DNA from 4 places in the Bacillus cereus group sp. BfR-BA-01430 genome. Region 4 is predicted to be linked to each of the others. Evidence: riboswitches for the same ligand, from Rfam matches in the RefSeq annotation. Region 4 holds a riboswitch; each other region holds the start of a gene.

Region 1 (5,795 bases), on a different contig from region 4:
TGACCATCTTCATCAGGAAGACCTGCATTGGGATAACAAGAAATATAGCATTCTGACAACTCAGAAAGAGACCGAATATGTTCGCGCATAAATTCTGGTCCAGTTGCACAATTTAGTCCAACTGATAATGGCTTCATATGTTCCACCGATAAATAAAACGCCTCAATTGTTTGTCCTGCTAAAGTTGTTCCCATCGGCTCAATCGTCCCAGAAATCATAAGAGGCACTGTTTGATGTAACTGTTCAAATGCATTTTGAATTCCTAAATAGGCTGCTTTTACATTGCGCATATCTTGACTTGTCTCAACAAGCAATAGATCGACCCCTCCGCGTAGCAATCCTCTTGCTTGCCTTGTATAAGCTTCCATTAACTCTTCAAAAGTTACACCACCCGTGACACTAATCGCCTTCGTTGTTGGTCCCATTGCACCAGCTACATATACTTCTTTTTGACTTTCTTTCACAGCTTGCCTTGCTAAAAGTGCCGCTCTTTCGTTTAACTCTTCATCTAAATGAGACAATTTATAATCACTTAATACGATATTCGTCGCACCGAATGTATTGGTCTCAATGATATCCGCACCGGCATCAATATAGGCCTTATGGATATTCAAAATAAGATCTGGTCTTGTCTTTACTAAATATTCATTACATCCTTCGTATTCTTCACCACCGAAATCATCAGCTATTAAATCGGCTTGTTGAATCATCGTTCCCATTGCACCATCTAATATTAAGATTTCTTGCTGCAACCTTTCTTCAATCCGTCTCATTTCTTACTTCCTCTCTCGCTTCTTGTTTTTCCTTTACATATTTCACAAGATGTTCTGTAATCTCATATTTTAAAAATGGCGTAATAAGGTAAATGCCATGAAAATATTTCAATGCTTCATCAATTAACTCCTGTGCAATACCGATCCCTTCTTCAATCGCATCCGCTTCTATTTCATGTTCTCCCATTCTTTCTCGCACGTGATCTGGAAGCGTAATCCCCGGTACTTCAAAATGAAGAAAATCTGCATTCCGTTTGCTTACTAGAGGCATAACTCCAATAAAAATAGGTTGTTCTAAATGTTTCGTTTCTTCGTATACTTCATAAATCAACGCCTTATCATAAATGGGCTGCGTTAAGAAATATTCAGCACCCGCTGCAATTTTTCTTTCCATCCGCTTTACTGCAGCTTTTAAATGTCTTACATGTGGATTAAATGCCCCTCCGACAGAAAACCTTGTTGCCGGACCAATCGATTTCCCTAAAATGGATCGACCATCATTCATCTCCTGAATCATCTTAATAAGCTCAATAGACGATACATCATATACAGAAGTAGCCCCTGGAAAATCACCAACCCGAGCTGGATCACCTGTTAAAGCGAGTACTTCTTCCATTCCTAGCGCTGATAATCCAAGTAGATGCGATTGTAATCCAATTACATTGTGATCTCGGCACGTTAAATGAGTAAGTACTGGTATATCGTGCTTCGTTAATAACGCTCCCATCGCCATATTTGAAATGCGCGGTGAAGCTAACGAATTATCAGCTAATGTAATCGCATCAGCACCTGCTCGCTTTAATGCTTTCGCTCCTTCAAAAAAACGCTGTGTATCCAATGTTTTAGGTGGATCTAGTTCAACGACAACTGTCGTTTGTTTTTTCGCTTTCTCGGCAAGAGTACTATGCGATCGGGAGCGCTCCGAGTGTACATGAATGACTTGTGGCCTTAAAACAACCATCTTCTCTATAACAGGTACTTGATTGGTAATTGCACGTTTCATTCTTTCAATATGTGCCGGTGTTGTACCACAACAACCTCCTAATAAACGAACCCCTTGTTCAATAAACTTTGGTGTCATCGTCTCAAAGTAAGCCGGACTTCCTTCGTATATATAGCGTCCTTCTATATAATTTGGAAGTCCAGCATTTGGATAAGCAGATAAATAACCGTCTTTCGGAATCGAGATCATTCTTAAAGCTTCCGTCATAGGAAGCGGTCCCAATTGACAATTTAGGCCGACCACATTTGCACCATCATGTATGAGTTGTGCTAATATCTCATTCACATCATTTCCATTTTGGGTCGTACCAGCCTCATGAAGTGCTAATTGTGCAACAATCGGAATATCTGTTTGTTTCCTTAGGACTTTGATAGCATGTATGAGCTCAAATTCATCATAAAATGTTTCAAGCAGTAGCCCATCTACCTCTTCTTCTATTAACGCTCCAGCCTGTTCAAGTAGCATAAATTCTCGCTCTATATTCGTTGTCGTAACGGCACCAATATGTTTCATTCCACCAATCGTTCCTAAAATCGCATTTTGCTCCTTAACTGCTGCTTTCGCGAGCTTTACTGCTGCTCTATTAATTTGTACAACTTGATTTTCTAAGCCATATGTACGCAATTTCGCCTCATTTGCACCATATGTATTTGTTTGGATCACATCAGCTCCAGCAGCTACGTATTGTTTATGAATCGATACAATTAAATCTGGATCTGATATATTTAACTCTTCAAAACTACTTTGTAGTCCGTGTGAATGCAGTAATGTACCAATTGCTCCATCACCAATTACAATCCCTTTTGATAACAAATCTAGTAATTTCACTTATCTCCCTCTTTTCTATCAATATAAAAAGTCCCCCTCTTCACCTTGAAGAGGGGGACTTTATCAATCCACCTCTTATCACGCAAAACGACTTGTTTTGCAGGTATTAGCACCGTTTCAAACGTATTGTTTGAAGGTTGCCGGGTTTCACAGGGCCTTTTCCCTCCACCGCTCTTAATAAGAGTTTGTCCTTACTATTTATTTATGTTATGAAAAGGAAATCCGTTCTCCTTTTAACAAAATTTGCTGATTTTCTAATAAAATTAGCATGCAAAAAAAGGAAAGTCAATAAAAATATAAAAAATTAAAAAATATTCAAAATAAAGTTGCAATTCTTTTACCTTTTGTTGTAAAGTTAAACACATAATAAAATTTCATACAAAGTATTCTTATCTAGAGAGGTAGAGGGACTGGCCCTACGACACCTCAGCAACCATTAACAAATTTGTTAATAAGGTGCTAATTCCAGCAAATTATTGAGTAATTTGAGAGATAAGAAGAAGACTCTATTTGAATGAAAGCCTTCTTCTTTGAAGGCTTTTTTTATTTTCCTATTACCATAGACTTAAGTTTTCATCTCACAAAGGAGGAATGTTGATATGTCAACAATCGAAACAACATTAGCTCAAATTGGAAACCGCAGTGAAGCGGGTACAGGTACGGTAAATCCCCCCGTTTATTTTTCAACGGCCTATCGCCATGAAGGAATCGGAAAATCAACTGGCTTTGATTATTCTCGAACTGGCAACCCTACACGCGGTCTTGTAGAACGCGCAATTGCTGATTTAGAAAAAGGCGATCAAGGCTATGCCTGTAGTTCTGGAATGGCAGCTGTTCTGCTTGTTCTTTCTCTATTTCGCTCCGATGATGAACTTATTGTATCTGAAGACTTATACGGAGGAACGTATCGTTTATTTTCGGAACATGAGAAAAAGTGGAATATTCGATGTAGATACGTAGATACACAATCGATTGAGCAAATTGAACACGCAATTACTTCTAAAACAAAAGCAATTTTCATCGAAACACCTACCAATCCTTTAATGCAAGTAACTGATATTCAAGCTGTTGCAACTGTTGCAAAGCGTCATGATTTACTGCTCATTGTAGATAATACTTTCTATACACCGTATATACAGCAACCTTTAACTGATGGAGCTGATATCGTTCTACATAGCGCAACAAAATATTTAGGCGGACATAACGACGTATTAAGCGGTCTTGTTGTTGCAAAAGGAAATGTACTTTGTGCGGAGCTTGCCCATTACCATAACGCTTCTGGCGCTGTACTTAACCCTTTTGATTCATGGTTATTAATACGAGGAATGAAAACTTTAGCACTTCGGATGAAGCAACATGAAGAAAATGCAAATAAAATTGTGACCTATTTAAAAGAAGAAGACGGTGTAACAGACGTATTTTATCCAGGTAGAGGGGGCATGATTTCCTTTCGTCTTCGCGATGAGAAATGGATCAATCCCTTCTTACAATCTTTATCTATTATTACATTTGCTGAAAGCTTAGGTGGCGTCGAAAGTTTAATGACATATCCAGCTACACAAACACATGCTGATATTCCAGCAGATATACGAATTGCACGAGGTGTATGCAATCGTCTACTTCGTTTTTCCGTTGGCATTGAACATAGCGACGACTTAATTCAGGACTTACAGCAAGCAATTCAATATGCAAAAGAAGGTGTAAAAATATGAGTTACTCTTTAGACACACTGTTACTGCATAACAAGTATAAACATGACGCACAAACCGGTGCTGTTAACGTTCCGATTTACAATACATCAACTTTTCATCAGTTTGATGTAGATTCCTTTGGAAAATACGACTATAGTCGCTCAGGTAATCCTACACGTGAAGCGCTTGAAGATATAATTGCTCTTCTTGAAGGAGGAACAAAAGGATTTGCTTTTGCATCTGGCATTGCAGCCATTTCTACTGCCTTTCTTCTTCTCTCACAAGGAGACCATGTTCTCATCTCAGAAGATGTATATGGTGGCACTTACCGAATTGTAACAGAAGTTCTATCGCGTTATGGGATATCCCATACATTTGTCGATATGACAAATGTAGATGACGTAAAGCGAAATATACAAGCAAATACAAAAGTTTTTTATATTGAAACGCCATCTAATCCGTTATTAAAAGTAACAGATATTCGCGCTGTTTGTAAGTTAGCGAAATCTGTTGGGGCACTTACTTTCGTAGATAATACATTTTTAACACCACTATTTCAAAAACCGCTGGATCTTGGAGCTGATGTTGTATTGCATAGTGCAACAAAATTTATCGCAGGGCATAGTGATGTAACAGCTGGATTAGCTGTTGTAAAAGATCATAATCTCGCCCAAAAACTTAGCTTTTTACAAAACGCTTTTGGGGCTATATTAAGTCCTCAAGATAGCTCTCTTGTACTTCGCGGACTGAAAACATTGCATGTACGCCTTGAACATTCAGCAATAAACGCAAGTAAAATCGCCCATTATTTCCAAAATCATAGCAAAATACAACATGTCTATTACCCGGGATTAGAATCTCACTCCGGTTATGAAATACAACGTTCACAAGCAAAATCTGGCGGAGCTGTTTTATCCTTTTCATTACAATCAGAAGACGCATTGCGCCAATTTTTATCTAAAATAAAACTACCTGTATTTGCTGTAAGCTTAGGGGCTGTTGAATCCATCCTATCGTATCCTGCTAAAATGTCCCATGCAGCATTATCGCAAGAAGCTCGCAATGAAAGAGGAATTTCTAATTCTTTACTTCGCTTATCGGTTGGATTAGAAAATGTAGACGATTTAATTACTGATTTTGAAAACGCCCTTTCCTATGTAGAAGAACCTGTAAATATATAAAAGCTGTTTTTATCCTCTTAACAAAAATCCCCGCCTCAAACTCATATAGAGATAGGTGGGGTTTTTCAATATAATCCTCAAACTGGAACAAAACCATTCGATTACCACTCTATTCAACTAAAAATTCAAATTTCGTTTTTTGTTTTTTTAAGGCATATTTTCTGATTAACATAATAAACATTCTATACAAAAGTATAAAATCCTTTTTTCATATTATTTTAAAAATTCCGTATATCAATTTGAAAGAACAAAAAATTCATGATAAAATTGTGTTATAAGTATATCTTTTCCAAATTTCAAAGTGAAACTATCTTTTGGC
Region 2 (5,795 bases), on a different contig from region 4:
ATGTGTATGTAAAATGGTTTCAGCGGAAGGGCGTAATTCCGTCTCCAATACGGGATTTCCTTGATGATCCACTAATAAAAAGTCATCTGGCGTTGTTTTTGTTTTATCTTTTCCGCTAGCTGAAATAAGAAAGGTAAGCGGTTCATGACTTACCTTGATAGAGATATTACCACTTGTTGCTGGGAACCAATTTCGATTTGTTAATTCTTTTTTTAATTCACTTAACGTATGCCATTTACGAAAAAGTTGTTTCATAGTTTTACCTCCAACAAGTGCTGCAACTCGTTTTGAATATCAGAAAACGTATGAAATGGTGTATAAGGAATATGATATTCTTTGCACTTTGTAATGAGAAAATCACGTGCGAATACTTTATCAGCTTGCTTAGCTGCTTGCAAATCTGTAATAGAATCACCAATGACAATGCGAAAATCTTGTTGAGAGCTAAGTTTTCGAATCAGCGTGGATTTACAAAGGCCACAATGATGGTTACAATGTTTATCACAAGGATATGGCCATTTTATTTCAATGTATTCTTTTGAAAAGTCAGCTTCATTACAATAAATCTTTTCTTTTGGAACAAGCCCATCTAAAAGGGGATGCACAAAGAAATCCATTCCTCCTGAAATGACATAGAAAGAAAGATCATTTTTATTTATAAACTGTACAAATTCCTGAAAACCACTACGTATACTTGCCTTGTTTTTTAAAAATGAAATGATATTGTCATGGAGATTGGTCGGTAATAAATGAAAAAGTTGCGACACACCTTCTTGAATCGAAAGATCTTGAGCTAATATCTGTTTCTTTATTTCCTCAGCCTTTGGTGGCGCGAAATATTCCATAATAGAAATGATATTGTCGTTATTTGTAATTGTGCCATCAAAGTCGCAGAAAATTTGAATGCTCATATTTTCACCTCACGCGATGGGTTTCCCCATAATTGTAGTGCGGTATGTAAATCAGCATCATCTACTTCATGTAATGGTGTTCCTTGCAAAGTTGCATCAATTGCTGCACGCAATGCTTTTCCTCCGCCTTGGGCACCATTGGGATGACCATGGATACCACCACCAGCGTTAATGACAACATCATTTCCAAAGTCACGAAGGGTAAATGGAACAAATCCAGGGTGAATGCCAGCTGATGGAACAGGGAAACTTCTTTTTAAATGAGAATCTGCTATTGTTAATGTTTCTGCAATTTGAAGGGCATCTTCTTTTTCTAACGCAACATTTCCATATGGCGATGGGAATAAAGAAAAGTCTGCACCAGCATAACGAAGCAATTTTCCAAGTAATAGGGAATGGGAAAAGCCGTATAATTTTGATGATGTATAAGCACCGCTAACAGCAGGGTGAGCCATGATAGGAACATTGATATCTTGATCTTCCGCTAGTGCTTGTAGTACATCTAATCCATATGCAAACGCATTAAACAGCAGAAGATCAGCACCAGCATTTACTGCCCGTTTTGCCCTTTCTTTTACATCATAAGTACGACCGGTTATATTTACTGCATATAAAGTTCTATGACCATATGTTTCATAAACAGATTGCAATACTTCTTTTCCAGAACGAACTCGTTTTTCAAGTGGTGTTAATGCATTTTCGAATAAAATTTCATCATCTTTTACGATATCCACTCCGCCAATTGCTTGATCACGAAGCTGCGTCTTCAAATATCCAATATTTCGCCCAATCATTCCTTTAAAAATGCTCATTAAAAGTGGACGATTATGAACATGTAACCTCTTTCTCACACCCTCAATTCCAAATTTTGGTCCAGAGAACTGTCTTTTCAAATCATCTGAGAACGTGAGATCAATAAGTTTAATTTCCCCATCTAATGATAATTTTCCAAACGTTGTCGTTAAAATTGCTGGTAAATCGGGACTGAAATTTAACGATGGATAATGAATTTTGATTATACCTTTTGTTACTTTTTTGCCAAGATAGTTGTTTACATCTTCTTGTTGTGGGAGTTCTTCTACATGAACAACATTGCCTTTATGTTGTTTTAATTGTTTTTGTAATAACTGGGGTAAATGTGTCCATGAACCAATCGTTAAGCCAAGAGCGATTTGCTCTGCTGTTTTTGTTAAGTTGTGAGAATCATCATGAATTAAATATGTTGCAATTATTCCGCTCATTTTCATAACCTCCTAGTTAAATAAAAAAACCTCTCAGCTAAGGAGAGGTTTTTTTACAACCAGCTCCTTATCTGTCAGCGTAACGCTGCGAGAATTAGCACCGTGTCTACATTTGTAGATCGGTTGCCGGGCTTCGTCGGGCTCGTCCCTCCACCAGCTCTTGATAAGAAGTATTTGGAAATATTTTAATTTTTTTTGATATCTGAATTTTGACAGAGATAACTTAAGTTGTCAATGGTTTTTTGAAAATTTTTAATTTACCAATTCGGTGAATAGCTTCTTGCAATCGTTCTTCACTATGTAAGAGACCAATTCTTACATAGCCTTCACCATGTTTTCCAAAACCAATGCCCGGAGCAACTGCAACGTGCGCTTGATTTAATAATAGATCGGCAAATTGTTCAGAATGATAACCATTTGGAACTGGTAACCAAGCAAAGAAGGACCCTTTTGGAGCCTTAACATTCCAGCCGATGGAATGACATGCCGAAATAAGAGCATTCCTCCTAGATTCATAGCGGTTCACTAATTCGGTTACACAAGTTTGCGAACTTAATAATGCTTCGCAAGCAGCTTCCTGAATAGCGCCGAAAAGACTAACATACATATGATCTTGCAGTAGATTAATCGTTTCGATGACACTTTCATTCCCAACTGCAAACGCGATGCGCCAACCAGCCATATTAAATGTTTTTGATAATGTATAAATTTCAATGCCTGTATTTTTAGCACCGTTAGCCTGTAGAAAACTGATCGGTTTTTTTGCATCAAAACCGATAGCGCCATAAGCAAAATCATGCACAACTAAAATGTTATGTTCATTTGCAAAACGGACTGTTTCTTCAAAAAATTCTTTTGAAGCGATCGCACCAGTTGGATTGTTTGGATAATTTAAAAACATTAATTTTGCCTGCTTGACAGTATCTTCGCTTATTTTCATGTAATCCGGTAAAAAATGATTCTCTGCTAATAGTGGCATTGTTTCAAGCTTTGCCTTCGCTAAAGCAATACCAGATAAATAGTCAGGATATCCAGGATCAGGAACAAGAATTGTTTCACCAGGATTTGTAAAACAAAGTGGCAATTCTACTAATCCCGCTTTTCCACCAAATAAAATCGCAACTTCTGTTTTTGGATTTATTTTTACCCCGTATTCACGTTCATAAAATATTGCAATAGCCTCTTTTAAGCTGTTATGTCCACGAAATGGTGGATATTTATGATGAAGCCCCTTTTCTGCTGCATGTTGTAAAGATTTTACGATATGCGGCGGTGTTGGTTGATCGGGATTCCCTTGCCCTAAGTTGATGACATCATGTCCAGCTTCTATTACTTTATTGACTTTTGCGACAAGTGAAGCGAAAAATTGTGTTGGAAGTGATGTCATAAGCTTGGAAGGTTGAAAATCTTTCATACTTTCCACCTCTTTTGAAAGTTGTTACAATTCTAGTGACAAATGATATAATCTTTCCAAGATTTTGTAAAGAGAAAAATAAAGAATGGGGCTGAAAAAATGAAAGTCGCATGTATTCAAATGGATATTGTTTTTGGTGATGTAACTTTAAATGTAGAGCACGCAGAGAAAAAAATAGAAGAGGCAATGAAAGAGAAACCAGATGTAATTGTATTGCCTGAACTTTGGACAACAGGATATGATTTGAAGCGACTTCCTGAAATTTCGGATAAGGACGGAAAACAAACAAAAGAAGTGCTTTCAAAATGGGCAAAAGAATTTAGCGTGAACATTGTCGGCGGTTCTGTTGCAAAGCAGACAGAGAAAGGTGTTACAAATACGATGTATATTATAAATCGCCAAGGAAACGTACAACATGAATATAGCAAAGTGCACTTGTTTCAATTAATGAACGAACATAAGTATTTAATAGCAGGACATGAAACAGGAGAATTTACTTTAGATGAAGTTCAGTGCGGAGGGGTTATTTGCTATGATATTCGTTTTCCAGAATGGATACGCGTACATACTGCTAAAGGAGCAAAAATCGTATTTGTAGTAGCAGAATGGCCGCTTGTTCGCATTGAGCATTGGCGTTTATTACTGCAAGCGAGAGCAATTGAAAATCAATGTTATGTCGTAGCGTGTAATCGAGTAGGAAAAGATTCAAATAACGTGTTTGGCGGTCACTCGCTTATTATTGACCCATGGGGGAAAATTGTCGCGGAGGCACAAGAAGGAGAAATCATTCTTTATGGACATATAGAGCTAGAAAAGATAGAAGAGGTCCGAAAAGGAATTCCCGTCTTTATGGATCGCCGTTTGGAATTGTATAAATAAAAAGATTGACAAATGATTTTTATTCTTGTTATAGTCTTCATCAGAAAGTTAAAAATTCGAATAAGTCGTACAACTCTTATCAAGAGCAGGTGGAGGGATTTGGCCCTATGAAACCCAGCAACCGACCGTAATACCATTGTGAAATGGGGCGCTTATGCGCCAAAAAGGCACGGTGCTAATTCCAGCAGAAAATGAATTTTCTGGCAGATAAGAGGGGAGAAGATACACTTCAAACCTCTTTCTTCATGGAAAGAGGTTTTTCTTATGTTGAGGAAACCTCTGAATTAAAAAGGAGGATGAGACAGTGGGATATTATACATTAACGGAAGAAACAGCAGTACAATATGTCAAAGAGCAGGGATATTTTGAAAAAGAAGCAACAATCGTTTGCCGAGAAATAGGGGATGGGAACTTAAATTATGTATTCCATCTTCATGATGGGGAGCAAGGAATCATTGTAAAGCAAGCACTTCCATATGCAAAAGTAGTTGGTGAAAGTTGGCCGCTTTCGCTTAATAGGGCAACCATTGAAAGTTCGGCATTACAAATTTTTGCTAAGTATGTGCCAGAATTTGTTCCAAAAGTATACGGACATGACAAAGAATTGGCTGTAATAGTGATGGAAGATTTATCATCTTTGACAATTGCACGTAAAGGGTTCATCGAAGGAGAAGAGTATCCATTATTGTCTGAGCATGTAGGTCGTTTTTTAGGGAAAGTGCTATTTTATACTTCGGATTTTGGACTGAATGCCGAAGAAAAAAGAGTGTTAGATGGAAAATTTATAAACCCTGATCTTTGTAAAATTACAGAAGATCTCGTTTTTACAGATCCGTTTGGAAATTACGAGACAAACGACTATGAGACGGAACTTCGGTCTGTTATAGAAGAGCTTTGGTGTGATAAAAATTTAAAACTGCAAGTTGCGCAATATAAATATAAATTTTTAACGAGAAAGGAAGCTTTAATTCACGGGGATTTACATACAGGAAGCATTTTTGCTTCTTCACAAGAAACGAAAATCATTGATCCTGAGTTTGCAACTTTCGGCCCGCTTGGATTCGATTTAGGACAGTTTATAGCAAATTTATTATTAAATGCCTTATCAAGAGAAGAGAAACGAGAAATTATATTTTTTCATATTAAAAAAACATGGGGCTATTTCGTAGATACATTTACAAAACTTTGGATATTGGAAGGCGTTGAAACGTATACGAAGGAAAAGCAATGGCTTCCGATTGTTCTGCAACATATTTTTCGTGATGCGGTTGGATTTGCTGGTTGTGAAGTTATACGTAGAACGGTAGGCTTGGCACATGTAGTAGATTTAGATGGAATTGTTGACAAGGA
Region 3 (5,795 bases), on a different contig from region 4:
AACCATATTTACCTCACATTCTGAACGAGCCGCTTTTGCTTTTCGTATTGTCCAGCTCCAGCGGCAAGAACAGTCGGTTGTTTCACTCCTTCCTGCGAGGCAAAAATACGCCTCTACGTCAGAAGCTCCATCCCCCTCACATTCTGAGCGAGCCGCTTGCGCTTTTCTTTGTAAAAATAAACAGGAAACAAGATGGAAATATCGAATATACTATATACTAAAGTAAGGTTGTTTTATAGTATATGGTGATCGGGTGATGACACATGGTTTATGTAGAAAAGGTCATTATTGTAGAAGGGAAATCAGATAGAAGAAAGATTGAATCTATTATTCGAGAGCCGGTGGAAATTGTTTGTACAAATGGTACAATTGGTTTGTCGAAAATGGATGAGCTCATTGATCAGTTTTTTGATAAAGAAGTATATGTGCTAGTGGATGCTGATGATGCAGGAGAAAAGCTTCGCAAGCAATTTCGTAAGGAATTTCCGCAAGCTGAACATATTTATATTGATCGTTCATATCGTGAAGTAGCAACTGCACCGTCTTCACATTTAGCAAATGTATTATGGGGAGCTGACATTGACGTTTATACAGAATATTTACGGTAAGGAATGATGATAGAAGTGATTGACTGGACAGGTGCTGAAGCCGCAAATCTAATAGTGAATCAAGAAAAAACAGTGTTATATGTATATACTCCAATGTGTGGTACATGCCAATTGGCGAAAAAAATGTTAACTGTTGTAGAAGCAGCGATTGTTGACTTAGAAGTTGGCATGTTAGATTTAAATTATGCTCCGCATTTAGCACGTGAATATGAGATAGAAAGTGTTCCTTGTTTACTCATATTTGAAAATGGAACTTTGAAGAAGAAAATATATGCATTTCATTCAGTTGAATATTTATATAAGGAACTACAGTAGGCGGCAAAAAATTTGCCGCCTCGACACATTTCTTGGGAAATATGTTGAAATGGCAGAGGCAATACAGTATTTGTCGAGCGAAAGTAAGAGGATTGATGTTTAGGGAATGGAAAGGTATTAGTAGAAAGTGATATGAAGGATGTGATGAGAATGAATGTATATTCAATGCTTCAATCATTTGTAACACATGCTAATAAACAATATCATTTAGAACCTCTTCTGCGTCAAGAAGGAAAAGTCATTAGTATTCATTTTGGAGATGAGTGCCATTCCCTCCAAATTTCAAGGGATTATATACAGCTTTTAAAAGGAGATAGAGGAACCGAACAAATCCATTGCTTTAAAGAAGAAGATTTACAACAATTAGTTACGGGGAATGTTCGTTTGCAAAAGCTGATTCATGAAGGCCGTGTACACTATGCTGGGACATATCGCACGATGCTATTATTGGAGTCTATGTTTCATATTTGTAAACCAATGCCAATGGGCGCTTAATATTCTGAAATTTTTCTTTTTAAGAAATTTTCTATTGACAGAGTGAATGTATGTTGATAAAATTCAAGTCATAAAATATAGACAATTTCATAAATTTCAAATCAGAAGAAAATTGAATCTGATTTCTCTTATCAAGAGAGGTGGAGGGACTGTGCCCTATGAAGCCCGGCAACCGTCAACGATTTTGTTGAAATGGTGCCAATTCCTGCAAAGCAAATGCTTTGAGAGATGAGAGAAAGGATTATGTTGATATACGCATAAAAACCTTTCTGCTCATTGTAAAGCAGAAAGGTTTTTTGTTGTTTGAATGAGGAGGACATTCAAACAACAGGAAAAATCGATAAAAAGTTGAGCGGATAGCGATAGTTCAATATTCTCACACCAAAAATAAAAAAATATGAGAGTCATTTTGAACGAGCTGCTTACGCTTTTTATGAAATCCAGCTTCAGCGGCTAGCTCTTCGCGTCTAAGAACCTCCCGCACGAAAAGGTAAAAAGCACCTTTTGTGCGAGAGAACCTTAGCCCATCAGAGCTGAACGAGCCGCTTATGCTTTTTACGAAATCTAGCTTCAGCAGCTAGAATGTTCGGTGGCTTCGCTTCTTTCTCCGAGGCAAAAAGCGCCTCTACGTCAGAAGCTACATCCATCTTACATTCTGAACGAGCTGCTTACGCTTTTTAATTAAAGGGGTGAACATCATGATTCTATTAGAAAATGTGAAAAAGATATATCAGTCAAAAAACGGTGATGTGATTGCTGTAGATCATGCCAATTTAAAAATAGAGGAAGGCGAAATCTTTGGGATTATCGGATATAGCGGTGCAGGTAAGAGTTCGTTAATTCGCTTGTTTAATCAGTTGGAGAAACCAACTTCTGGTCAAATTACAGTTGCCAATCGTTTGATTTCAGCAATTACCGGTAATGAGCTTCGAAAGGCAAGACAAGAAATTGGGATGATCTTTCAACATTTCAATTTACTTTGGTCAAGAACTGTTCGTGAGAATATTGCTTTTCCTCTTGAGATTGCCGGTGTGGATAAAGAGGAGCGAAAGAAACGTGTAGATGAGCTTATTCGTCTTGTCGGATTAGACGGAAGAGGCGATGCCTATCCATCTCAACTGAGCGGTGGCCAAAAGCAACGCGTTGGGATTGCAAGAGCGTTGGCTAACAATCCGAAAGTACTTTTATGTGATGAAGCAACATCAGCGCTTGATCCGGAAACAACAGATCAAATTTTAGACTTACTACTAGATATTAATAAGCGCCTTAACTTAACCATTGTGCTTATTACTCATGAAATGCATGTGATCCAAAAGATTTGTAATCGTGTCGCAGTGATGGAAAAAGGGAAAATTGTGGAGACAGGTCCTGTACTGGAGGTATTTCGTAATCCACAGCAAGAGATTACAAAGCGATTTGTTCAGCAATTAACAGATTCTGAAGATACGAATGAAACAATTGAAAACTTATTAGAGAAATACCCAGATGGTAAAGTCATTCGTTTGCAATTTATTGGAGATTCTGTAGAGCGTCCAGTGTTACAAGGGTTAATGAGGCGAGATGATGTAGAAGTGAGCGTGCTTCAAGGGAATATCGCGCAGACAAATAATGGAGCGTACGGAAGTTTAATTGTCCATTTAAATGGTGAAGAAGCAGCCATTCAGCAGGCAATAGCAGGAATTCATCAAGAGAAAGTGGAGCTGGAGGTGATTGCACATGGATAAATTGCTCACAAATGTCGATTGGAATCAAATGCTAGAAGCAACAGGAGAAACATTATACATGACGGCAATCGCAGCAATTGCCACATTTATTTTAGGACTTATATTAGGATTATTGCTCTTTATGACAGCGAAGGATAACTTGTGGGAAAACAAAGTGATTCATACAGTAATCGGGGCATTCGTAAATATTTTTAGATCGATCCCGTTCATCATTTTAATTATTCTACTTATTCCGTTTACAAAGATTCTGCTTGGAACCATTCTTGGGGCAAGTGCAGCATTGCCTGCTTTAATCATTGGCGCAGCACCATTCTATGCGAGAATGGTTGAAATCGCGCTTCGTGAAATTGATAAAGGTGTGATTGAAGCTTCAAAGGCAATGGGAGCGAAAACAAGCACAATTATTTGGAAAGTATTAATTCCAGAATCTTTGCCAGCCCTTGTATCTGGTATTACCGTAACGACAATTGCACTTGTTGGTTATACAGCAATGGCAGGTGTTGTTGGCGCTGGCGGACTTGGTACACTAGCATATTTAGAAGGATTTCAGCGGGGAAACAATGATGTGACAATTGTTGCGACAATTTGTGTATTGCTTGTTGTGTTCTTCATTCAATTTATTGGAGATTTTGCGACAACTCGAATTGATAAACGATAAATCAATTAAAAAATGGGAAGGATGTTAACAGCATGAAAAAATTATTACTTTCAGCACTTATTACGACATCAATTTTTGGATTAACAGCTTGCGGCGGGAAAAGTGAAGATAAGCTTGTGATCGGTGCTTCTAATGTACCGCATGCTGAGATTTTAGAGAAGGCAAAACCATTGCTTGAGAAAAAAGGCATTGAGCTCAAAATTGAAAAATTTCAAGATTATGTATTACCGAATAAATCATTAGCAGATAAAGAATTGGATGCAAACTACTTCCAGCATATTCCTTATTTGGAGAAAGAAATAAAGGATAAAGGGTATAAGTTTGAAATCGCGGGTAAAATTCATTTAGAACCGATTGGAGTATATTCTCAAAAATATAAAAGTTTAAAAGAACTTCCAGATGGAGCAACAGTTATTATGAGTAACTCTGTTGCTGACCATGGACGCGGTTTAGCAATCTTACAAAAAGAGGGCGTTTTAAAAATTAAAGATGGCGTAGATCCTGTGAAAGCAACAACAAAAGATATTGCAGAGAATCCGAAGAGCTTGAAGTTTAAAACAGATATCGAACCAGGTCTATTGTCACAAGTGTATAACAATAAGGAAGGCGATGCGATTTTAATTAACTCAAACTATGCAATTGATGCAAAATTAGACCCAGGAAAAGATGCGATTGCGCTTGAAGGCAACGATTCTCCATATACAAACGTAGTGGTAGTTCGTAAAGGGGATAAAGATAAAAAAGAGATTAAAGCGCTTGTAGAAGTATTGCACTCGAAAGAAATTGAAGATTTCATCAAGAAAGAATATAAGGGAGCAGTTGTTCCTGTAAAAGAATAATGGCAAGAAAAAAGGCTGAGAAATTCTCGGTCTTTTTTCTTTATATATATAAGAAGAAAGGTGTATCATAATAAAATGTGAGGGAAAAATCTATACACATTTGTGAAAAAATTATTACTTTTTTTAAGCGTTTGCGATATCATTTTATTTGATATAAAATTAGAATGAGAATAAAATGAGAATGTGAATGTTTTAGGAATTTTTAAAATGTATATAGAGGATTAATGGAGGTATTGAGATGGCTGGTTCTACATTAACGGTTAAAGACTTACATGTATCAATCGATGGCAAAGAGATTTTAAAAGGTGTAAACCTGGAAGTGAAAGGTGGAGAAATCCACGCAATTATGGGACCTAACGGAACAGGTAAATCAACTTTATCTTCTGCAATTATGGGTCACCCAAAATATGAAGTAACAGAAGGAAGCATCATCATCGATGGTGAAGATGTATTAGAAATGGAAGTAGATGAGCGTGCACAAGCAGGTCTATTCCTAGCAATGCAATATCCAAGTGAAATTAGCGGAGTAACAAACGCTGACTTCTTACGTTCGGCAATTAACGCACGCCGCGAGGAAGGCGATGAAATTTCTCTTATGAAATTTATCCGTAAATTAGATAAAAACATGGAATTTCTAGAAATGGATCCAGAAATGGCACAACGTTACTTAAACGAAGGTTTCTCTGGCGGTGAGAAAAAACGTAACGAAATTCTTCAATTAATGATGATTGAGCCAAAAATTGCAATCTTAGATGAAATCGACTCTGGTCTTGATATCGATGCATTAAAAGTTGTATCTAAAGGTATTAACGAAATGCGCGGCGAAGAGTTTGGTTGCTTAATGATTACGCATTACCAACGTTTATTAAACTACATTACTCCAGACTTCGTTCACGTTATGATGAACGGTCGTATTGTAAAATCTGGTGGCCCTGAGCTTGCTCAACGTCTAGAAGCTGAAGGTTATGACTGGATCAAAAAAGAATTAGGTATTGAAGACGAAACAGCAGAGCAAGAAGCGTAAGAGAGGAGCATAAATATGACAATCGGTACATTACCTTTCGATCAAGAAACAATCCGTCAGCGCGCAAGCGAAGGAAACGAAGCTGCTTGGTTGACTGAGTTCCGCTTACAAGCTCTTGCACAAGCAACTGAA
Region 4 (5,795 bases):
CTCTTCATTGGCGATTTAGCTCAAATATAATATGCCCGAGCTCTGGTAAAATCAATTTATTCATCGCAAGACGCACAGCTCCAGTCGAACCCGGCATAGCAAAGACAACCTTTCTACCGATTGTTCCTCCAATTGCTCTACTTAGCATTGCTGCACTCCCGATATCCTCTAAATAACTAATCGTGCGAAATAGCTCACCAAATCCAACAATTTCTTTATCTATTAATGCCGAAACTGCTTCAATCGTTACATCGCGCTTTGTAATACCAGTTCCTCCATTTGTTAAAATAACATCAACATCTTCTTGTTGATATCCACTTAATACAGCTTGCCTAATACTTTCTTTATCATCTTTTACAATTTCATAAGCAGTTACGAAATGACCTGCTTCGCTTAATAACTCATGTAATAACTTACCGCTTTTATCCGTTGTTTCTGTACGTGTATCAGACACAGTAATTACTTTACAACGCACTTCTTTTGGCGCTTGTTTTTTATGTTCTACTACACTCACTCTCATTCTCCCCTTTTAGCAAACTATATTTTATTTTATCATACCCGATTCAACCTCTAGCCTATATGAAGTACATCACACTTTCATCATTATATAGTGACGAAGTAAAATAATATGTTACAATATTAGTATATAAATCCATAAAGAGGAATCTTATTGTTTCTTCCACCACACATCATCCCTATGACTCATTCAATCACAATTACTATTTTTCACATTCCATACATCGAACCATATTTTCACGATGAGGAGGATATACATGGAGCTCTATCAAAAACTTACAACAACATTTCTTCTTTTGTTTATCGCTTCAATAAGTGTAGGATTTGCGTTAAAAGATGCTGTACCTCATGCAACGATTGGCGGAATTAGTTTTGCCACGCTTTTTTTACTATGCAGTGCATTTTGCGCTGGAAAAGCGCGTCAAAAGAAAGGATGATTGCAAATGTTCCGCAGTAAACCAACACTTTGTAAATCTTGCAAAAAAGAAATCAAAACTTATGAAAAAGCATGGATTCATATGCCTATCCCTAGTAGTGGGATGACAAATATTAAAAAATATATTGAACTTGATGGAGAAATATATTGTAATGCTTGCGCTGGGTTATGCACGAAACAAAATAACGAGATGAAATAGGAGGTATTTCCAAATTGTTTGAATCCAACCGAATTCGATTACGAAAGTTATCAGAAGACGATATTCCAACTTATCATCTCTGGCGTAACGATCCTGAGGTTATGAGAACAACTAGCCCTATACTTGATACATATTCATTCGAAGAAACCGAAGCATTTTGCAAACAAATCATGCACGCAACTAATTCCAAAAGTTATATAATCGAATTGAAAAATGGCAACCTCCCAATTGGAATTACCTCTCTCATTCATATTGATTCCTATAATCAAAACGCAGAATGTATCATCGATATTGGGCAGAAAGATTACTGGGGACAAGGCTATGGCCAAGAAGCATTAACTCTATTATTAAACTACGCTTTTCGAGAATTAAACTTACATCGCGTTTCTTTACGAGTATTTTCGTTTAACGATAAGGCAATACATCTTTATAAGAAACTTGGCTTTCAACATGAAGGGACGTGTAAAGAAGCGATATTTCGAAATGGAGCATGGCATGATATTGAACTTTTTGCACTATTACAACCTAACTATAAATAAAAAAAGGTTTTGCGCCTCCGCGCAAAACCTTTTTTATTATATTATAGACCAGCTTGCTCTTTTAAGTCAGCTGCTTTGTCTGTACGTTCCCAAGGAAGATCTACATCAGTACGTCCAAAGTGGCCGTAAGCTGCTGTTTGTTTGTAAATTGGGCGACGTAAGTCTAACATTTTAATAATGCCAGCTGGGCGAAGATCGAAGTTGTTACGAACTAATTCTACTAGTACCTCTTCAGATACTTTCCCAGTTCCAAATGTATCAACTGCAATCGATACTGGCTTCGCTACACCAATTGCATACGCAAGCTGTACTTCCGTTTTTTCAGCAAGACCAGCTGCTACAATATTTTTCGCAACATAACGTGCTGCATACGCTGCAGAACGGTCAACTTTTGTTGCATCCTTACCAGAGAATGCACCACCGCCGTGACGAGCATATCCACCATAAGTATCCACGATAATTTTACGTCCTGTTAATCCAGCATCCCCTTGTGGTCCACCAATTACGAAACGACCAGTTGGGTTAATAAAGAATTTTGTTTCTTCGTCCATTAATTCTGCTGGTACAACAGCTTTAATTACATGCTCTTTTAAGTCGCGATCGATTTGTTCCCATGTAATTTCTGGATGATGTTGAGTAGAAATTACAATTGTGTCGACACGTACTGGTTTACCATTTTCATCATACTCAACTGTAACTTGTGTTTTACCGTCTGGACGTAAATAATCTAATGTTTCATCTTTACGAACTTCCGTTAAACGACGAGCTAATTTGTGAGCAAGTGAGATTGGAAGTGGCATTAATTCTTTCGTTTCATTACATGCGAAACCAAACATTAAACCTTGGTCTCCTGCACCAATTGCTTCAATCTCAGCATCAGTCATTTGACCTTCACGTGCTTCTAACGCTTGGTCAACACCCATAGCGATGTCAGCAGATTGCTCATCGATAGATGTTAAAACTGCACAAGTTTCTGCATCGAATCCGTATTTTGCACGAGTATAACCAATGCCTTGAATTGTTTCACGAACGATTTTTGGAATATCTACATACGTTGAAGTTGTAATTTCCCCCGCTACCAATACTAAACCAGTTGTTACTGTTGTTTCACAAGCTACACGTGCATTTGCGTCTTTTGATAAGATCGCATCTAAAATTGAATCAGAAATTTGGTCACAAATTTTATCTGGATGTCCTTCAGTTACAGACTCAGATGTGAACAGATGACGTTGTTTTGTCATGTGGTAAACCTCCCTACAGTAATTGTATATATTGTACGGAACTCATCCTTAACTTGCCACAAATTGCGACATTCATTTATTCTCCCACACAAGTATAAAGAAAAACCTTTCCCATTATATAGAGGAAAGGTTTGATTTGCTACTTGCATACTGCTTTTTGCCCTTCGCTCTTATCGTTCGAGACCGTTCGCCTCGCACAGGTTTTAGCACCTATTCACTTGTTTTTACCAGTACAAGTGAGGTTGCTGGGCTTCATCGGGCCTGTCCCTCCGCCAGCTCGGGATAAGAGAGTATCCGTCCCAACCTATACTAAAGAAATGCTATTCATTTGTCAATTAATATTCATTTATTCCTGCAAGTTTTTCGCGGTAAAATATAAATAGGAAAATTATACATTCACACAAACAAAAATAAATAAATAGTATACATTATTTATATAATTGTGTTATACTCTTGATGGGGATTACGAGAAATATTTCATAAAATGAAAAGGATGGTATATAAACTATGAGTACTGTGAATGTCCAAATTGGATTACATGAATTACTGAACGGAAGCAATGCACAGATTCAACTAAGCGTTCCGCAGTTAGTGGAAAAAGTACTGATGAGAAATGAAGGAAAACTAACTTCTACAGGTGCTGTTTCTGCTTCAACAGGAAAATATACAGGACGTTCTCCTAAAGATAAATTTATCGTGAAAGAACCATCGGTTGCAAATAAAATTGCTTGGGGACCTGTAAATCAGCCGATTTCTGAAGATCGTTTTCATAAATTATATACAAAAGTATTAGAGTACTTAAAGGAAAAAGAAGAACTATTTGTATTTAAAGGATTCGCTGGCGCTGATCGTAACTATCGCCTACCAATTCAAGTTGTAAACGAATATGCATGGCACAATTTATTCGTTCATCAATTATTTATTCGTCCAACTGAAGAGGAATTAGCAAATCATAATGCACCATTCACAATTGTTTCTGCACCAAACTTTAAAGCAGATCCAGCGGTTGATGGCACAAACTCTGAAGCATTCATTATTGTTTCATTTGAAAAACGCATTGTGCTAATTGGTGGTACTGAATACGCTGGAGAAATGAAGAAATCGATTTTCTCGATCATGAACTTCTTACTTCCTGAACAAGATATTCTTTCTATGCATTGTTCTGCTAACGTAGGTGAAGAAGGCGACGTAGCATTATTCTTCGGTTTATCTGGAACAGGTAAAACAACTTTATCAGCTGATCCACATCGAAAATTAATTGGTGATGATGAACATGGATGGTCTGATAATGGCGTATTCAATATTGAAGGCGGTTGCTACGCAAAATGCATTAATCTTTCTCATGAAAAAGAACCACAAATCTTTGATGCTATTAAATTCGGATCCGTATTAGAAAATGTTATAGTTGACAATAAAACACGCGTTGCAGACTATAGCGATACAGCGTTAACTGAAAATACACGTGCTGCATATCCAATAGATGCGATTGATAATATCGTTCTACCAAGTGTTGCAGGACATCCAAATACTATTATTTTCTTAACTGCTGATGCATCTGGTGTATTACCACCAATCAGTAAGTTATCAAAAGAACAAGCTATGTATCATTTCTTAAGCGGTTACACTAGTAAACTAGCAGGAACTGAACGCGGTGTTACATCGCCGCAAGCTACATTCTCTACTTGCTTCGGTTCACCATTCTTACCGCTTGATGCGTCACGCTATGCAGAAATGCTTGGTGAAAAAATTGAAAAACACGATGCAAAAGTATTCTTAGTAAATACTGGTTGGACTGGCGGCGAATACGGCGTTGGAAAGCGTATGAATTTAGCTTATACTCGAGCAATGGTTCAAGCTGCATTAAACGGTGAACTTGATAAAGTAGAAACCGTAAAACATGACATCTTCGGTCTAGATGTTCCACTTCATGTACCAGGTGTACCTGATGAAGTATTAATGCCTGAACAAACATGGGCTGATCAAGCTGCTTATAAACAAAAAGCAATTGAACTTGCTAATCAATTTAAAGAAAACTTCAAGAAATTCGATAATGCCTCACAAGATATTATCAATCTTGGCGGTCCAACTGCTTAAGAATGACCCTTACTCATATGAATAAGTATGTTGTAATCCAAAATAAAGCTACGCGTACTCACCGACAAAACCCAATGCGACTTTATCGATTACACATACTTACAATAAAAAAGAAGCTTACGATAAAAAACGTAAGCTTCTTTCTTTATATGAAATCCTACCTTCAAAAACGAAACAGAGTGTCTCACTTCTTTTGGAGAAGGAATGTTTTATACTTATCATCTATTTCTACTCATCTTTCATGCTGTAATACCCTAAGTTAATGACAATTAAGATGTAACCACCCATAATCCCAACAGCAAACGCCCACATTACCATATGATGTTCGATTTCATACATAATCATCGCTCCAAGTATCGCTGCTGCAAATCGGTTAAACATTCCAAGGGACGGTGCCTTTGTTTTTTTTACGATGCTATCCCCAAGCTTTTCAATGCGTCTACCTAAAATCCAAACACAATACATACTAACTAATAGACCGATCCCCACACCTAAAAAATGTGCAGAAAATGGAGTCATTGTCCATCCTAGTAGCATAATACCTAGTAAATAATACATTTGAATTTTAAACGCCCTTAATGACATACGAATCATACTATGCTCCTTTACTGTTATTCCTTTCTATCTACATACCATCACATTTCATTTGTTATATTTACAAAAAACATAAACACTGTATTTATGTTTTTTAAATACTTTTTGAAAATAATATTATACAAGATTTCTACTGTTCGTCCTAAAGATTTTGTGACGTTTTTGCAAACATTTTT

The links. Region 4 has a riboswitch for S-adenosylmethionine ahead of metK (methionine adenosyltransferase). Riboswitches for the same ligand answer to the same signal wherever they lie in the genome.
Positions count from the first base shown of each region.
Region 1: another riboswitch for S-adenosylmethionine. It lies ahead of MR058_RS18170 (methionine biosynthesis PLP-dependent protein); the one in region 4 lies ahead of metK (methionine adenosyltransferase).
Region 2: another riboswitch for S-adenosylmethionine. It lies ahead of mtnW (2,3-diketo-5-methylthiopentyl-1-phosphate enolase); the one in region 4 lies ahead of metK (methionine adenosyltransferase).
Region 3: another riboswitch for S-adenosylmethionine. It lies ahead of MR058_RS10715 (methionine ABC transporter ATP-binding protein); the one in region 4 lies ahead of metK (methionine adenosyltransferase).

Region 1 covers NZ_JAKUEW010000013.1:16,096-21,890, forward strand. Annotated here, with positions in the region: gene metH (methionine synthase) at 1-773, opposite strand, end outside; gene MR058_RS18165 (bifunctional homocysteine S-methyltransferase/methylenetetrahydrofolate reductase) at 760-2,604, opposite strand; SAM riboswitch class I at 2,677-2,788, opposite strand; SAM riboswitch class I at 2,991-3,103, shown strand; gene MR058_RS18170 (methionine biosynthesis PLP-dependent protein) at 3,204-4,316, shown strand; gene metC (cystathionine beta-lyase) at 4,313-5,476, shown strand.
Region 2 covers NZ_JAKUEW010000003.1:106,071-111,865, reverse strand. Annotated here, with positions in the region: gene MR058_RS08805 (methylthioribulose 1-phosphate dehydratase) at 1-255, opposite strand, end outside; gene MR058_RS08800 (2-hydroxy-3-keto-5-methylthiopentenyl-1-phosphate phosphatase) at 252-911, opposite strand; gene mtnW (2,3-diketo-5-methylthiopentyl-1-phosphate enolase) at 908-2,152, opposite strand; SAM riboswitch class I at 2,217-2,322, opposite strand; gene MR058_RS08790 (pyridoxal phosphate-dependent aminotransferase) at 2,376-3,566, opposite strand; partial or broken gene MR058_RS08785 (carbon-nitrogen family hydrolase) at 3,581-4,445, shown strand; SAM riboswitch class I at 4,519-4,659, shown strand; gene mtnK (S-methyl-5-thioribose kinase) at 4,750-5,795, shown strand, end outside.
Region 3 covers NZ_JAKUEW010000004.1:164,699-170,493, forward strand. Annotated here, with positions in the region: gene MR058_RS10700 (toprim domain-containing protein) at 264-608, shown strand; gene MR058_RS10705 (thioredoxin family protein) at 615-923, shown strand; gene MR058_RS10710 (hypothetical protein) at 1,074-1,418, shown strand; SAM riboswitch class I at 1,544-1,653, shown strand; gene MR058_RS10715 (methionine ABC transporter ATP-binding protein) at 2,117-3,142, shown strand; gene MR058_RS10720 (methionine ABC transporter permease) at 3,135-3,800, shown strand; gene metQ (methionine ABC transporter substrate-binding lipoprotein MetQ) at 3,833-4,639, shown strand; gene sufC (Fe-S cluster assembly ATPase SufC) at 4,878-5,663, shown strand; gene sufD (Fe-S cluster assembly protein SufD) at 5,679-5,795, shown strand, end outside.
Region 4 covers NZ_JAKUEW010000005.1:143,571-149,365, forward strand. Annotated here, with positions in the region: gene MR058_RS11900 (molybdenum cofactor guanylyltransferase) at 1-8, opposite strand, end outside; gene MR058_RS11905 (MogA/MoaB family molybdenum cofactor biosynthesis protein) at 5-514, opposite strand; gene MR058_RS11910 (hypothetical protein) at 774-953, shown strand; gene MR058_RS11915 (hypothetical protein) at 960-1,151, shown strand; gene MR058_RS11920 (GNAT family N-acetyltransferase) at 1,166-1,690, shown strand; gene metK (methionine adenosyltransferase) at 1,732-2,931, opposite strand; SAM riboswitch class I at 3,099-3,220, opposite strand; gene pckA (phosphoenolpyruvate carboxykinase (ATP)) at 3,439-5,025, shown strand; gene MR058_RS11935 (ATP synthase subunit I) at 5,254-5,619, opposite strand.